2 regions of the Pseudoalteromonas sp. 20-92 genome follow, and region 2 is predicted to be linked to the other one. Evidence: predicted binding sites of a transcription regulator. Region 2 holds the regulator's gene; the other holds the start of a gene.

Region 1 (8,433 bases), on a different contig from region 2:
GGCCGACTTTGATTGGGCTATCGAATTAATTTCATCGGGCCAAATAGATCTTAAACCTTTTATTAGTTCGGTTAGTTCGTTAACTGATATTGGTAGTGCATTTGCGAGTATGGATGGAAATCCAGAAGGCATGAAAGCGCTTGTTGAATGTAACTCACAATAATAAAAATTATAAAGGTATGAAAATGAATAATATGTTAGAAAAATTTAGTTTAGAGGGCAAAGTAGCCCTTGTTACAGGTTGTAAGCGCGGTATTGGTAAAGGTATTGCTCTAGGTTTAGCACAGGCTGGCGCTGATATTATTGGTGTATCTGCAAGCTTAGAGCTTGAAGGCTCTGAAGTAGAAAAAGAAGTTAAAGCCCTTGGCCGAAATTTTAAAGCCTACCAATGTGATTTTGGTGATCGTGACGCGCTTTATTCGTTTATTAATGATGTAAAAAGTGATTTTCCAAAAATTGATATTTTAGTCAATAATGCAGGTACAATCCTTCGTGCTCCTGCGGCTGAGCATGGCGATGATTTATGGGATAAAGTGATTGAAGTTAACTTAAATGCTCAATTTATTTTAAGCCGCGAAATAGGCAAACAAATGATAGAGCATGGCGAGGGTAAAGTTATTTTCACGGCTTCTTTGCTCACTTTTCAAGGTGGTATTACAGTACCAGGTTACGCAGCTAGTAAAGGTGCTATTGGGCAATTGGTTATGGCGCTTTCTAATGAATGGGCTGGCAAAGGCATTAATGTAAATGCCATTGCGCCAGGTTACATTGATACCGATAACACTGAGGCATTACGCAATGACAAAGAGCGTAATGCTGCCATCTTAGCGCGTATTCCACAAGGTCGATGGGGAAATCCTGAAGACTTTAAAGGGCCTGCTGTGTTCTTGGCTTCTGAGGCTGCTAGTTACGTAAATGGCGCTATTTTATTGGTTGATGGCGGATGGATGGGGAGATAGTTCAATGAACTTTCATAATAATGTGAATTTTATAAATGGCGAATATGTTGCTTCTAAAGCAAGTGGCACGATTGAAATATTAAGCCCATCTACAGGTAAAAAAATTGGTGAAATACCAAAAGGCTGTATAGAAGATGCGCAGTATGCACTTGAATCAGCGAATGTAGGACAGAAAAAGTGGGCTAAATTGACAGCTCGCACACGTCAAAATATATTGCGTGTGTTTGCTAATAAAATTCGTGAAAATAAAGATATTCTTGCGCCAATGCTTGTTGCAGAGCAAGGTAAATTACTATCAGTTGCACAAATGGAAGTTGACGTAACAGCGACTTTTATTGACTATGCATGCGACCATGCACTTACTATTGAAGGCGATATTTTACCTTCCGATAACGATGATGAAAAAATATACATTCATAAAGTGCCACGAGGCGTAGTTGTGGGTATTACTGCGTGGAATTTTCCGCTGGCATTGGCTGGTCGTAAAATTGGACCTGCGTTGATCACAGGTAACTCTATTGTATTAAAACCTACTCAAGAAACACCTTTAGCAACCACCGAGCTAGGTCGTTTAGCAAATGAAGCGGGTATTCCTGCTGGCGTGCTAAACGTTATTAATGGATCAGGTTCTGTTGTTGGCCAAGCATTGTGTGAAAGCCCAATTACTAAAATGATCACCATGACAGGCTCTACTGCTGCAGGTAAGCAAATCTACAAAACTAGCGCAGAATACATGACGCCTGTAATGCTTGAACTTGGCGGTAAAGCGCCAATGGTTGTTATGGCCGATGCCGACCTTGATGAGGCTGTTGAAGGTGCGCTTTGGGGTCGTTTTGCTAACTGCGGGCAAGTATGCACCTGTGTTGAGCGTTTATATGTTCAAGAGTCTGTGTACGATGCGTTTATGGCTAAATTTATACCAGCTGTAAAAGCACTTCGTGTTGGGGATCCTATGAACCCAGATACGCAAATGGGTCCTAAGTGTAATCAACGCGAAATAGACAACATTGATCACATAGTTCAACAAAGTATTCAACAAGGCGCTTCTGTCGCCACTGGTGGTAAAGTTGCTTCTGTTGAGGGTTTTGAAGGCGGTTGTTGGTACGAACCCACGTTACTTGTAGACGTCAAGCAAGATAACATTGCAGTGCACGAAGAAACTTTTGGCCCAGTACTCCCTATTGTTAAAGTTAAAGATATGGAGCAAGCGATTGAATACTGTAACGACAGTATTTATGGCTTAAGCGCTTATATATTTACGCAAAACTTTTTCGATATTAATAAAGCCATTAACGAATTAGAAGTGGGTGAAGTTTATATTAACCGTGGTATGGGTGAGCAGCACCAAGGTTTTCATAATGGCTGGAAACAGAGCGGCTTTGGCGGCGAAGATGGTAAATTTGGTCTAGAGCAATATCTAGAGAAGAAAACCGTTTATTTGAAAGAAAAATAATACTCCAAAATTTAGCCGTAATGCAGCTTAAGCAAAAAGCCAATAATGTTTTCATTATTGGCTTTTTATTTGTCAGCAGATTACTTTAAATTAATACTTATATCGCCATTGGGTTTACAGCAGCACAACAATATTTCGCCTTCTCGTACAAACGCAAGTGGCTCTTCGTTATACTCAACACTGCCAGACACTAAAGTAGCTCTGCAAGCTCCACAGTAGCCTTCACGGCATTGGAATGCGACGTCTATTTTCATGGATTCTAAGCAGTGTAAAAGAGAAGGGCAGCCAGTATTAAATTCTATACACTGGCTGTTTTCTGCAAGCGTTATGCTTGCAGTAGACTTGTCACTCATTATAAATCAAAATCACCAAATTCTGATGCATCAACTTGAGAGTCTATTTGACCAACAAGGTATGAGCTTATTTCTGCTTCTTGTGGTGCTACTTGTACATTATCAGACACGAGCCATGAGTTGATCCATGGAATAGGGTTACTGTTGTTTTCAAACTGTGCAGGTAAGCCAATCGCAGTCATACGGGCGTTGGTGATGTATTCAACGTACTGACATAAAATATGTTTATTTAAACCAATCATTGAGCCATCTTTAAACAGGTATTCTGCCCATTCTTTTTCTTGCTCTGCGGCTTCAACAAACATTTTAATTGCTTCGTCTCGGCACTGAGCGGCAACAATCGCCATTTCTGGGTCGTCTTTACCGTCTTGCATAATATTTAAAATATGCTGAGTACCCGAAAGATGCAGTGCTTCATCGCGCGCAATAAGCTTGATGATTTTAGCGTTACCTTCCATCAGTTCACGCTCAGCAAACGCAAACGAACATGCAAAGCTTACGTAAAAACGAATCGCCTCTAAAATATTTACCGACATCATTGCAAGGTAAAGTTTCTTTTTAAGCTCAAATAAATTCACGATAACGGTTTTACCGTTAATTTCGTGTTTTCCTTCACCGTATAAATTGTAAAGTGATACAGAGTTAATTAGGTCATCGTAATATTTTGTTACCGCATCAGCACGTTCGCTAATTTTATCGTTGCTAACAATGTCATCAAAAATAAGCTCAGGTGCTTGTGTTACGTTACGGATAATATGTGTGTATGAGCGGCTGTGAATTGTTTCACTAAACGCCCATGTTTCTATCCATGTTTCAAGTTCTGGTAGCGATACGATAGGCAGTAGGGCTACGTTTGGTGAACGCCCTTGCACACTATCAAGTAATGTTTGGTATTTTAAGTTACTTAAAAATATGTGCTTTTCGTGATCTGGTAATGCCTGAAAGTCTAAACGGTCTTTACTTACGTCCACTTCCTCAGGACGCCAAAAGAAAGACAATTGTTTTTCGATTAGCTTTTCAAAGATAGGGTACTTTTGTTGGTCGTAACGAGATACGTTAACTGTTTGGCCAAAAAACATTGGCTCTTGCATTTGGTTATTATGGTTTCGGCTAAAAGTAGTATAAGACATGTTTATCACTCAAAAAAACTATCAGAAAAAGCGGGCTAAATGCCCGCTTAAAATAAAAATTAGTAACTATATTTTACACGCGCCGCCTTCACAATCGTCATCTTCCACGTCAGGAGTGTCTTCTTGTGAATCTGATGCGCCATCACGAGTATTGTGATAGTACAACGTTTTAACGCCCAGTTTGTATGCGCTCAGTAAGTCTTTTAATAAGACTTGCATAGGTACTTTACCGCCTTCGAACTTGTTTGGATCATAATTTGTGTTTGCTGAGATTGTTTGGTCAACAAATTTTTGCATTATGCCTACAAGCTGTAAGTAACCATCGTTTGATGGGATATCCCATAATAACTCATAGTTATTTTTTAAGCGTTCATACTCAGGAACTACTTGTTTTAAAATACCATCTTTGCTTGCTTTAACACTAATATGACCACGTGGAGGCTCAATACCGTTTGTAGCGTTAGAGATTTGCGACGATGTTTCTGATGGCATTAACGCACTTAATGTTGAGTTACGCATGCCGTGCTCTTTAATGTTTGCACGTAATGTATCCCAATCAAGATGAAGTGGCTCATCACAAATCTTATCTAAATCACGTTTGTACGTATCAGTTGGCATAATGCCTTGAGAGTACGTTGTTTCGTTAAACTTAGGACATGCACCACGCTCTTTAGCAAGCTCGTTAGATGCTTTCATCAAGTAGTATTGAATCGCTTCAAATGTTTTGTGAGTCAGGGCGTTCGCGCTGCCATCTGAATAACGTTTACCGTTTTTAGCTAGGTAGTATGCGTAGTTAATTACACCTATTCCTAACGTACGGCGTCCCATAGTGGCATTTTTAGCAGCCGGTACAGGGTAGTCTTGGAAATCAAGTAAGTTATCAAGTGCACGTACAGCAAGCTCAGCTAATTCTTCAAGCTCATCAAGTGATTCTATTGCACCTAAGTTAAACGCAGAAAGTGTACAAAGGGCAATTTCGCCTTCTTCGTCATTTACGTTATTAAGTGGCTTAGTTGGCAATGCAATTTCTAAACATAAGTTAGATTGGCGAATAGGCGCAACTTTAGCAATGAACGGGCTGTGTGTATTACAGTGATCCACATTTTGTAAGTAAATACGACCAGTACTTGCACGTTCTTGGGCAAACATAGAGAAAAGCTCAATGGCTTTGATACGCTTTTTACGGATAGACTCGTCTTGTTCGTATTTGACGTAAAGCGCATCAAATTCTGCTTGGTCTTCAAAAAATGCATCATAAAGGCCAGGCACATCTGATGGGCTAAATAACGTAATGTAATCGTCTTTAATTAAACGAGAATACATTAATTTATTAAATTGTACGCCGTAATCTAGGTGACGAACACGGTTGTCCTCTACACCACGATTATTTTTAAGTACCAGTAGGTTTTCTACTTCTAGGTGCCAAAGCGGGTAGAACAATGTTGCAGCGCCGCCACGTACACCACCTTGCGAACAACTTTTAACCGCTGTTTGAAAGTGCTTATAAAAAGGAATACAACCAGTGTGATACGCTTCGCCATTACGAATATGGCTACCTAGCGCACGAATTCGACCTGCGTTAATACCAATACCCGCACGTTGTGAAACGTACTTAACAATAGCTGATGATGTTGCATTGATTGAATCGAGGCTGTCGCCACATTCAATTAATACACATGAGCTAAATTGACGAGTAGGGGTACGAACACCAGCCATTATTGGTGTAGGCAATGAAATCTTAAATAACGATACCGCATCATAAAAACGTTTAATGTAATTAGTACGCGTTTCACGTGGGTAATCTGAAAATAAACTTGCCGCTACTAAAATATATAAAAACTGTGCGCTTTCGTAAATTTCACCTGTTACACGGTTTTGAACGAGGTACTTACCTTCAAGCTGTTTTACAGCAGCGTAGCTGAAGTTAAGATCGCGAGAATGATCAAGGTACGCATCAAGCTCATCTAACTCTTGCTCTGTATAATCTACTAATAAGTGAGCATCATAGCGTTTGTCTTCAACCATTTTAGTTACATGATCAAATAAACGTGGTGGCTCAAATTGGCCATAGGCTTTTTTACGTAGGTGGAATACAGCTAAACGCGCTGATAAATACTGGTAATCTGGCGATTCTTTTGAAATCTGATCTGCAGCTGCTTTAATAATGGTTTCGTGAATATCTTTGGTACGAATACCATCGTAAAATTGAATGTGTGATTTTAATTCAACTTGCGAAACCGAAACGTTGTTCAAACCTTCGGCGGCCCATTCAATAACGCGATGGATCTTATCAAGATCAAGCGGCTCTTTACGCCCGTCACGTTTGCTTACAGATAACTGTTGGTTCATAGCTTTGCCTGTATTCCTTGGGGATTATGTATTTTGACCAATGTTTACACCTCAAATTAGCAAGGTGTAGTGCTCATTTATTATAGGTTTCACCAAATTAGTGAATTTAATTGAATAACATTTGGCCACAATATCTGGTGTTGTTCAATTTAGAGATCACAAGATAGTGTGGTCTGCATTGTTTTGCAAGGGACATAATTGCCCCTGTTTGTGGATAACTTTGGGATAACGCATTTGTGTTAGTAGACACTCACCTTCGAACAATCATTTAAGTTGAAATATGCAAAAATCAACTAATGATCTGCTAAATTTACGCATTTAAAAAATAAATTTTGACTGCTTTTTTTATCAGCAAGCTTTGCCTAAAAACTAACACAATCACAATATATAGTGTTTATTAATTAACATAGCACTATATATGGTTAAAACCATCAATTGGACTTAGCCAGTTTAAATTGGCTTTCCAGCTTAATGCCTCATCTTCACTGGGAATGTAACCCCAAAGTGCAGTCGCGGTATGCATACCTGCTGCTTTGCCTGCTTGTATGTCACGCTGTGCATCACCAATGTATAAACAACGCTTTGGCTGTACTTGCATAAGCTTTGCACAATGTAGCAGTGGTAAAGGTGATGGCTTAGCCTCTGCTAAAGTGTCACCACTTATTACTATACTGGCATTTTTTAAAGCAGGAATAGCTGCAACTAAAGGATCGGTTAAAAACCCAGATTTGTTAGTCATGATCCCCCATTTGATCTTTTTCTGATCTAGGGCGATAAGTAACGATTCAACTCCGCTGAAGCAGCGTGTGTGATTTGCTATGTTTGCAGCGTACTCGTCAACTAATTGCTTTATAAGCTCGCTTTGGGGTTGTTTGTCCCATAACGCTTTAAAACCAGCCTCTAATAATGCGCCAGCGCCGTTAGATGCCGCAGGACGGTATATATCACTACTAACAGGCTCTATTTTATTGCTAATAAGCACCGCGTTTAAAGCGGCACCTAAATCATCAGCAGTGTCGAGTAGGGTGCCGTCTAAATCAAATAAAAATGCATCGTACTCAATAAGGGGGTGGGGGGCTTGAGAGTTAGCCATTAAGCTAACTTCTCAAAATAAAGTATGTAATTTACACTAACGTCGTTATTAAGCGTATATTGCTTTGATAGTGGGTTATAAGAAAGGCCTGTACTTGCACGAACTTTTAAACCCGCTTGCTCTGCCCATGCAATGAGCTGTGCAGGTTTTATAAAATTTTTATGGTCGTGTGTACCTTCAGGCACCATTTTTAAAAGCTTTTCAGCACCAACAATAGCGTATAAGTATGCTTTAGGTGTTTTGTTCAGGGTTGAAAAAAACACGTCTGCGCCTGGTTTGGCTAATGCGGCTACGGCATGAATGATAGATGCCGGGTCGGGAACGTGCTCAAGCATTTCCATACAGGTTATTACATCAAAGCGCTCTGGATTTTGTGAAGCAAACTCTTCTGCAGGCACTTTTATATAATCTACATTTACGCCAGTTTCTAAACTGTGTAACTTAGCAACAGTTAAAGGCTCTTGCCCCATGTCGATGCCAGTTACTTTTGCGCCCATACGCGCCATGCTTTGGCTTAAAATACCGCCACCACAGCCAACGTCGAGTGTTTCTTTATCGAATAAGCCTTGCGTTTTGTTTGCTATAAAGTCTAAACGTAACGGGTTAATTTCGTGAAGAGGTTTGAATTCTCCGTCTAGGTCCCACCAACGCTCGGCGATGGCTTCAAATTTTGCTATTTCTGCGTGATCTACATTTTGATGTTCGGTCATAAAATACTTCCTCGTCAATCTGAGGCCATTATATAGGGCTAAATTGATAAATCGCAAAGTTTTGCGCCTGTAAATTAAAATTAATTGTGATAGCATGGCTGTTAGAAATAATAACAATACTCTTAATCCCCAATACCGGGTCGTTGAGAGCTGATACTGAAGGAATGTGATATCAAATGACTGATCTCGCCAATGAAATTCTGCCAGTCAATATTGAAGACGAGTTAAAAAACTCCTACTTAGATTACGCGATGAGCGTAATTGTAGGACGTGCATTACCAGACGTACGTGACGGCTTAAAACCTGTTCATCGCCGCGTTTTGTTTGCAATGAACGAGCTTAGTAATGACTGGAACAAGCCTTACAAAAAATCGGCCCGTGTGGTC
Region 2 (8,433 bases):
TTGCCACATTTGTAAATTAGATAACGACGGCACGCGTCAATTAACAGTTTTATAGGATAGGTAGTCATGCAATTACATAATTTAAAAGATAGCTCACAAAAAGTGTCGTTCGTTGAAGCCGTAAAAACAGGTTTGGGTCGTAATCAAGGTGTGTTTTTTCCTGAAACCCTTGCCCCACTGTCCGATGTTGATGCATTGCTTGATATGGACTTTGTTACACGCAGTGGCAAAATATTATCTCACCTAATTGGTGATGAGCTACCAAGCGACACTGTGGCACAAATGGTTAAAAATGCATTTAACTTTCCAGTTAAGCTGGTGGAGGTTGAAGAGAATACATACTGCTTAGAGTTGTTTCATGGTCCTACGCTTGCGTTTAAAGACTTTGGTGGTCGCTTTATGGCAGAGTGTTTAGCGCAATTTAATAAAGATGAAAAAGTAACTATTTTAACCGCAACATCGGGCGATACTGGTGCAGCCGTTGCACATGCTTTTTATAATAAGCCAAATATTGATGTTGTAATTTTATATCCTAAAGGCAAAATTTCACTTGCTCAGCAAAAGCTATTTACCACGCTAGGTAACAATATTCATTGTTACGCAGTTGAGGGCAGTTTTGATGATTGCCAAGAGTTGGTTAAAAATGCCTTTTTAGATGAAGAAGTTAAATCAACACTTGGGCTTAATTCTGCTAATTCAATTAATATTAGCCGTTTAGTTGCTCAGGTTTGTTATTACTTTGAGGCCATTGCACAACTACCAAAAGAAAAACGCGCAACAGCGCATATATCAGTGCCAAGTGGCAACTTTGGTAATGTATGTGCTGCAATGATTGGTGCGGTTATTGGCTTACCTGTAGGTAAATTAAGTGCAACAACCAACCAAAATGATACTGTGCCGCGCTTTATGCTTGATAAAACGTGGACGCCAAACGCAACACTTGAGTCGCTTTCAAATGCAATGGATGTAAGTAAGCCAAACAACTGGCCGCGTGTGCAAACAATGTTAGATAATAACTGGTTTAGCTACGATAACTTTTATTCAACTAGCGTAAACGAGCAAGACACGCAATCGGTGATGAAAAAAATTCAACAAACGGGTTATGTTGCAGAGCCTCATACTGCTATTGCGTACCAAGGTCTTGTTGAAAATCGAGCGCCTGGTGCAGCGGGTATCTTTTTAGCGACCGCTCACCCTGCTAAGTTTAAAGAAAGCGTGGAGGATATTTTAAATATTGAATTGGATATGCCAAAACCACTTAGCGATGCATTAGCAAAACCATGTCTAGCAAGCGATATAAACGCCGATTACGACGCATTACGTACAGAAATACTTGCAAAGCTAGGATAATAAAAAATAACAATTGAAGCGGCTATGGCCGCTTTTTTTATAAATTATAATTCAAAAAAGAGAGGCTTTCATTAGCTAATTAAATGTGAAAAATGAAATGCATTTAAAATAGTTATGTACTTATTAAAAAATATCATCTTAAAAAGTCTGTGAAATAGTTTCAATCCCTGTTTAAATATCCTCAACTTAAGAGCGTAGGCAAAGAGTCGTTTAAAGCGTACAATAAAGCCTCTAAAAAACACCATACACGTTGCCCTAGGAGACCCCAATGTTAGAACGTAGCATGAATATTTCGGATTTTGATCCAGAGTTATTTGACGCAATCACTAAAGAAACTGCTCGCCAAGAAGAGCACATTGAACTAATTGCATCTGAAAACTACTGTAGCCCACGTGTACTAGAAGCACAGGGTTCACAGCTTACTAACAAATACGCAGAAGGTTACCCAGGCAAACGTTATTATGGCGGTTGTGAGCATGTAGATGTTGTTGAGCAATTAGCAATTGACCGTGCTAACGAATTATTTGGTTCTGACTACGCAAACGTACAGCCACATGCTGGTTCGCAAGCAAACGCTGCTGTTTTTCTAGCGCTATTAGAAGCAGGCGATACTGTATTAGGTATGAGCTTAGCTCATGGTGGTCACTTAACTCACGGTTCTCACGTAAGCTTCTCTGGTAAGCTTTACAATGCAATCCAATACGGACTAGATGAAGCAACGGGCGAAATTGATTACGCACAAGTTGAAGCACTAGCACTTGAGCACAAACCAAAAATGATTATTGGTGGTTTCTCAGCGTACTCAGGTATTGTTGATTGGGCTAAATTCCGTGAAATTGCTGACAAAGTAGGTGCTTACCTGTTTGTTGATATGGCTCACGTTGCAGGTTTAATTGCGGCAGGGGTTTACCCAAGCCCAGTTCCTCATGCACATGTTGTAACTACAACTACGCATAAAACACTTGCTGGTCCTCGTGGTGGTTTAATTATTTCTGCATGTGGCGACGAAGCAATCTATAAAAAGCTTAACAGCGCAGTTTTCCCTGGTGGCCAAGGTGGCCCTTTATGTCACGTTATTGCAGCAAAAGCAGTGGCATTTAAAGAAGCGCTTCAGCCAGAATTTAAAGTATACCAAACACAAGTTGTTAAAAACGCAAAAGCAATGGTTGCTGTAATGCAAGAGCGCGGCTACAAAATCGTATCTGACAAAACTGAAAACCACTTATTCCTACTCGATTTAATCGATAAAGATATTACTGGTAAAGATGCAGACGCAGCCCTTGGTAACGCTAACATCACAGTTAATAAAAACTCAGTGCCAAACGATCCACGTTCTCCGTTTGTAACATCTGGTTTGCGTATTGGTTCTCCTGCAATCACTCGTCGTGGTTTCAAAGAAGAAGAATCAAAAGAGCTTGCTGGATGGATTTGTGACGTACTAGATAACATCACTGATGAATCTGTACAGGCGCAAGTTAAAGAAAAAGTTAAAGCAATTTGTGCAAAATTACCTGTATACGCTTAATTGCATAAGCAGCAGTAATTTAGAGCACAACAGGCCCTATTTTTTTGCTAAGATAAAAGACCGCTATTTAGCGGTCTTTTTTGTTTTAAAACGGAAGTACCGAGCTATGCATTGTCCATTTTGTACCGCAAAAGATACTAAAGTTATTGACTCACGCCTTGTTGGTGGAGGCCATCAAGTTCGCAGGCGGCGTGAGTGCAACGACTGCCACGAGCGCTTTACTACATTTGAGGGCGCTGAACTGGTTATGCCTCGTGTTATTAAACAAGACGGCAGCCGCGAACCATTTAACGAAGATAAATTATTAAATGGCTTAAATCGCGCACTCGAAAAACGCCCAGTAAGCACAGAGCAAGTAGACGAAGTAGTGAATATAATAAAATCGCAGTTGCGTGCTACAGGCGAGCGAGAAATTTCAAGCCACTTGGTGGGTGAATGCATTATGGAAGCCCTCAAGAAGCTCGATAAAGTAGCGTATGTAAGATTTGCCTCTGTTTATCGCTCGTTTGAAGACATACGTGAATTTGGCGAAGAAATTGCCCGCTTAGGGGAGTAATACCAATTTTATTAAAAATATGATCATTCTATCGCATTAAATAGCGCACTCACTGCGTTAAAAATTATTCATATAGAACAACTATATGTCATAATTTTCGCCTTGTTATTGCGCTATTTTCTTAGCGCTATAATGGACCACTTATTTAACGCAATTGGTATAATAAATGCTTAACCAAATTACTTTTACTGAACATGATGAAATGTATATGGCACGTGCCATAGAACTTGCCAAAAAAGGCCGGTTTACTACCACGCCTAACCCTAATGTTGGCTGTGTATTAGTTAAAAATAATCAAATAATTGGTGAGGGTTTTCATCAATTAGCAGGTCAAGGTCATGCTGAAGTAAATGCACTGGCAATCGCTGGAAAAAATGCACAAGGTGCAACGGCTTATGTAACGCTTGAACCGTGTAGTCATTATGGGCGTACGCCACCGTGCGCTGAAGGCTTAAAAAAGGCGGGCGTAGTAAAAGTAATTGCCGCTATGGTTGATACAAACCCACAAGTTGCAGGCAAAGGCCTTAAAATATTGAGCGACGCCGGTATTGACGTTGCTTATGGGTTACTTGAATCACAAGCGCGGGCACTTAATGTTGGCTTTTTTAAGCGTATGGAACAAGGCTTACCTTATGTGACCTGTAAAATGGCAGCAAGTATTGATGGTAAAACAGCGCTTAAAAATGGGCAAAGTAAGTGGATCACAAGTCCTGCTGCTCGACAAGACGTACAATTATACCGAGCGAAAAGCTGCGCTATTTTAACCGGTGCCGATACCGTGTTAGTCGATGATGCTAAACTTAATGTGCGACTAAGTGAGCTGTCTTGCACACTGCCTACTGATTTGCCGCTTCGCCAGCCCGTGCGTGTTATAATTGACTCTCAAAACCGTTTAACACCTGATCTTGCTTTATTTGAAATCCAAAGTGATGTAATTATATTTACCATTAAGGTTGATAAATCATTGCAATGGCCGCATTTTGTAAAGCATATTGAAGTCAGTGAAAGTAACGGTAAAGTTGATTTACAAGCCGTTTTAGAAAAACTTGGGCAACTGCAGTTTAATAATGTTTGGCTTGAAGCTGGCGCAACACTTGCTGGTAAAATGACAGAGCTTAATTTAGTTGACGAGTTTGTTTTTTATTTAGCGCCTAAACTAATGGGCCATGATGCAAAAAGTTTAGTTAATTTTCCTGAATTGACGAGTATGCAAAACACCGTTGATTTAACATTTAATGAATGTGCGCGCATTGGTGACGACTTACGTATCACCGCGTTAAAAACTCATTAAAATCACTTAATAAAAAGAGTAGCGCTATGTTTACTGGGATAATAGAAGCCACAGGCAAAATTGCTTTATTACAAAAAAAACAAGGCGACTTAGCCATTCGTATCCAAAGTGCTGACCTTGATATGAAAGACGTAAAGCTAGGCGACAGCATTGCAACCAATGGCGTTTGCTTAACCGTAGTTGATAAACATATTGACGGTTTTAGTGCTGATTTATCTAACGAGACGATTGGTTTAACCGGTTTTGCTCACTATGCTTTAGGGCAAACGGTGAATCTTGAAAAAGCCATGCAACCTGTTTCGCGTTTAGGCGGTCATTTAGTATCTGGCCATGTTGATGGCATTGCAACGATTACAAGTATTACAGCAAACGCCAGAGCAACAGAGTATTGGCTTACAACTGACGAAAATTTAATGAAATACATTCCGTACAAAGGTTCGGTATGTATTGATGGTATAAGCCTGACAGTAAACGCTGTAGAAGGTAATAAATTCAAATTAACAATTGTCCCACACACGAGTGAGCAAACCACAATTGCTCATTTTAAAGTAGGTACCCAAGTTAATTTAGAAGTCGATCAAATTGCACGTTATTTAGAGCGCCTTATAAAAGGTGCAGAGCAACCAACGGGCTCTGATATTTCGATGAGCTTACTCGCTAAAGCGGGTTTTATTAAATAACGAAACTGATAACTTACACGAGCAAATTTATGAATTTACACAGCGCGCAAGAAATCATCGACGATATTAAAGCCGGTAAAATGGTTATTTTAATGGATGATGAAGATAGAGAAAATGAAGGCGATTTAATAATAGCTGCTGAGCATATTAGCGCAGAAGCGATTAATTTCATGGCTACCCATGGCCGTGGTTTAATTTGTTTAACCATGACGCAAGAGCGTTGCGAGCAACTTGATTTACCGTTGATGGTTAAAAACAATGGTGCAGCATTTTCGACTAACTTTACAATGTCGATAGAAGCATCTAAAGGTGTTACAACCGGTATTTCAGCGGCAGATAGAGCGCGCACAGTGCAAGCGGCTATAGCTAAAGGTGCAATACCAAGTGATATTGTGCAGCCGGGACATATTTTTCCTATTATGGCACAACCTGGTGGCGTATTAACTCGCGCAGGACACACCGAAGCTGGCTGTGATTTAGCGCGTTTGGCTGGGCTTGAAGCATCATCTGTTATTGTTGAAATACTTAATGCTGATGGCACCATGGCGCGTCGCCCTGATTTAGAAGTCTTTGCGAAAGAGCACGGTATTAAAATTGGCACCATTGCTGATTTAATCGAATACCGCAACTTAAACGAAACAACAATTGAGCAAGTAGCAAAATGTAAGTTACCAACAGAGCATGGTGAGTTTGATTTGGTGACTTACAAAGACACAATTGACGGCCAATTACATTACGTATTGCTCAAAGGCGATATAAAAGATCAAGAGCCGACAAATGTACGTGTACATTTACAAAGTACCTTTAACGATATTCTACTTTCAGACAGAAGTGCTGACCGTAGCTGGGGTCTTTCTGAAGCAATGGCCTATATTGCTAAAAATGAAGGTGCTTTAGTTATTTTAGGTAAGCAAGAAAGCACTGAAGAGTTAGAGGCAACTGTGAAAGCATTTGCAGCAGCTGATGCAGGCGAAAGCGTTACGCCACGTAAATTCAAAGGTACATCTCGTACTGTTGGCGTAGGTTCGCAAATACTTGCCGATCTTGGAATTAAACAAATGCGATTAATGAGTCGTCCTAAAAAGTACCATGCACTTTCGGGCTTTCATTTAGAAGTTGTTGATTACATTGAGCCACAATAAGCATCACGCTTAAACTAGGCTATTATTTTATTTTTATGGTATGATGCGCAGCAATTTTTGCGCAATCGCAACCGCTTGAACTTATTTTTAGGGTTATCAAATGAAAATTATTGAAGGTAATAAGTACGCTCCAGGCAAAAAGTTTGCCATTGTCATTTCTCGTTTTAATGACTTTATTGGTAGCAGCCTCCTTGCAGGTGCTGTTGATGAGCTAAAACGCACAGGTGGCGTATCTGATGACGACATTACCGTTATTTATGTACCAGGCGCGGTAGAATTACCTTTAGCGGCTAAACGCGTTGCAGCAAAAAAAGAGTATGATGCAATCATCGCATTAGGCGTAGTGATCAGAGGTGGTACACCACACTTTGACCTAGTTGCTGGCGAATCAAACAAAGGTCTTGCGCAAGTATCACTTGAGTATGATATCCCGGTTGCATTTGGCGTATTAACCACAGAAAGCATTGAACAAGCAATTGAGCGTGCTGGCACCAAAATGGGCAATAAAGGCGGCGAAGCTGCTTTAGGCGCGCTTGAAATGGTTAATGTGTTAGATAAAATTTAAGTTTAAGGAATTTTTGTGAAACCAGCAGCAAGACGTAAAGCACGTATCTTAGCACTCCAAGCCGTTTATTCTTGGCAAATAAGTGGCAATCTAATTGCCGATATCGAACAACAAATGTTGATCGAAACAGACGTTACTAAAGTTGATGTTGAATACTTTAAAGATTTAGCGACGGGTGTTGCTGTAAATTACAAGCAACTAGACGAAGCTGTATCACCACATTTAACACGTCCGTTTGATGACTTAGATATGGTTGAGCGTGCAATTTTACGTTTAAGCAGCTATGAGCTTAAGTTCCGTGAAGACGTACCTTATAAAGTTGCTATTAACGAAGGTATTGAGCTTGCCAAAATTTTTGGCGCTGAAGATAGCCATAAATTTGTAAACGGTGTACTTGATAAAGCTGTTAAGCATTTACGCAAGTAATAACAATTCACTCTGAATTTTAAATTTTAAATTTCAGAGTGATTGGTTAAACAACCGTTAAAAGGAGAGCCGGCATAGGTCGGCTTTTTTGTGTATGAAGGAATTTGAATTAATTAATCGCTACTTTAAAGGTCGCGGTATCACTCGTCGTGATGTAAACCTAGGAATAGGGGATGATTGCGCATTGGTCTCTGTTCCACAAAATTGCCAACTTGCCGTTACAACAGATACTCTTGTTGCTGGCGTGCACTTTTTTGATGATATTTCCCCTCGTGCACTCGGTCATAGAGCACTCGCTGTGAATTTAAGTGATTTAGCTGCAATGGGCGCTGAACCAACATGGGTTTCGGTTGCACTCACATTGCCAAGTATAGATCCGCAGTGGATTGAAGAATTTACTGAAGGCATGCATGAAATTGCAGAATACTTTAATGTACAAATTATTGGTGGCGATACGACTCAAGGCCCATTAACTATTACTATTTGTGCAAAAGGAACGGTACCTGAGGGGAAAGCTCTGCGCAGAAGTGGTGCTAAAGTGGGGGATTGGATTTATGTTACAGGTCCTTTAGGGGATGCAGGTTTAGCTATTGAATCGCGCAAGCAAGGTTTTAAAATAGAGCCTGAACATTTAAAATATGTTAATAAACGTTTCGATTATCCAACACCTCGCGTAGCAGCTGGCCAGGTTTTACGCGGACTTGCATCATCGGCTATTGATGTATCTGACGGTCTTATTGCTGATTTAGGCCATATTCTAGATATGTCGCAAGTAAGTGCTGTTATTAATGTTGAAAGTATTCCTACATCAGATGCGATGAAATCGAGCCTTGATTTTGATCAGCAATTACCGTTTATTCTTAGCTACGGCGATGACTACGAATTGTTATTTACTGTT

What was found. The regulator NrdR, encoded in region 2, represses ribonucleotide reductase genes. The targets are predictions, from matches to a motif close to AAACACNANATNTNGTGTTT.
Region 1: the regulator NrdR is predicted to act here: its motif matches at 6,368-6,387, upstream of nrdA (class 1a ribonucleoside-diphosphate reductase subunit alpha).

What each region holds. Positions count from the first base shown of each region.
Region 1 is NZ_JANJGQ010000018.1:35,103-43,535, forward strand. It holds gene NRL14_RS14595 (zinc-binding dehydrogenase) at 1-163, shown strand, start outside; gene NRL14_RS14600 (2,5-didehydro-3-deoxy-L-galactonate 5-reductase) at 195-959, shown strand; gene aldA (aldehyde dehydrogenase) at 964-2,412, shown strand; gene yfaE (class I ribonucleotide reductase maintenance protein YfaE) at 2,493-2,765, opposite strand; gene nrdB (class Ia ribonucleoside-diphosphate reductase subunit beta) at 2,765-3,895, opposite strand; gene nrdA (class 1a ribonucleoside-diphosphate reductase subunit alpha) at 3,962-6,244, opposite strand; gene NRL14_RS14625 (HAD family hydrolase) at 6,657-7,337, opposite strand; gene ubiG (bifunctional 2-polyprenyl-6-hydroxyphenol methylase/3-demethylubiquinol 3-O-methyltransferase UbiG) at 7,337-8,047, opposite strand; gene gyrA (DNA gyrase subunit A) at 8,224-8,433, shown strand, end outside.
Region 2 is NZ_JANJGQ010000012.1:97,156-105,588, forward strand. It holds gene thrB (homoserine kinase) at 1-55, shown strand, start outside; gene thrC (threonine synthase) at 67-1,350, shown strand; gene glyA (serine hydroxymethyltransferase) at 1,619-2,875, shown strand; gene nrdR (transcriptional regulator NrdR) at 2,982-3,431, shown strand; gene ribD (bifunctional diaminohydroxyphosphoribosylaminopyrimidine deaminase/5-amino-6-(5-phosphoribosylamino)uracil reductase RibD) at 3,598-4,722, shown strand; gene NRL14_RS12155 (riboflavin synthase) at 4,749-5,402, shown strand; gene ribBA (bifunctional 3,4-dihydroxy-2-butanone-4-phosphate synthase/GTP cyclohydrolase II) at 5,432-6,544, shown strand; gene ribE (6,7-dimethyl-8-ribityllumazine synthase) at 6,645-7,109, shown strand; gene nusB (transcription antitermination factor NusB) at 7,125-7,535, shown strand; gene thiL (thiamine-phosphate kinase) at 7,630-8,433, shown strand, end outside.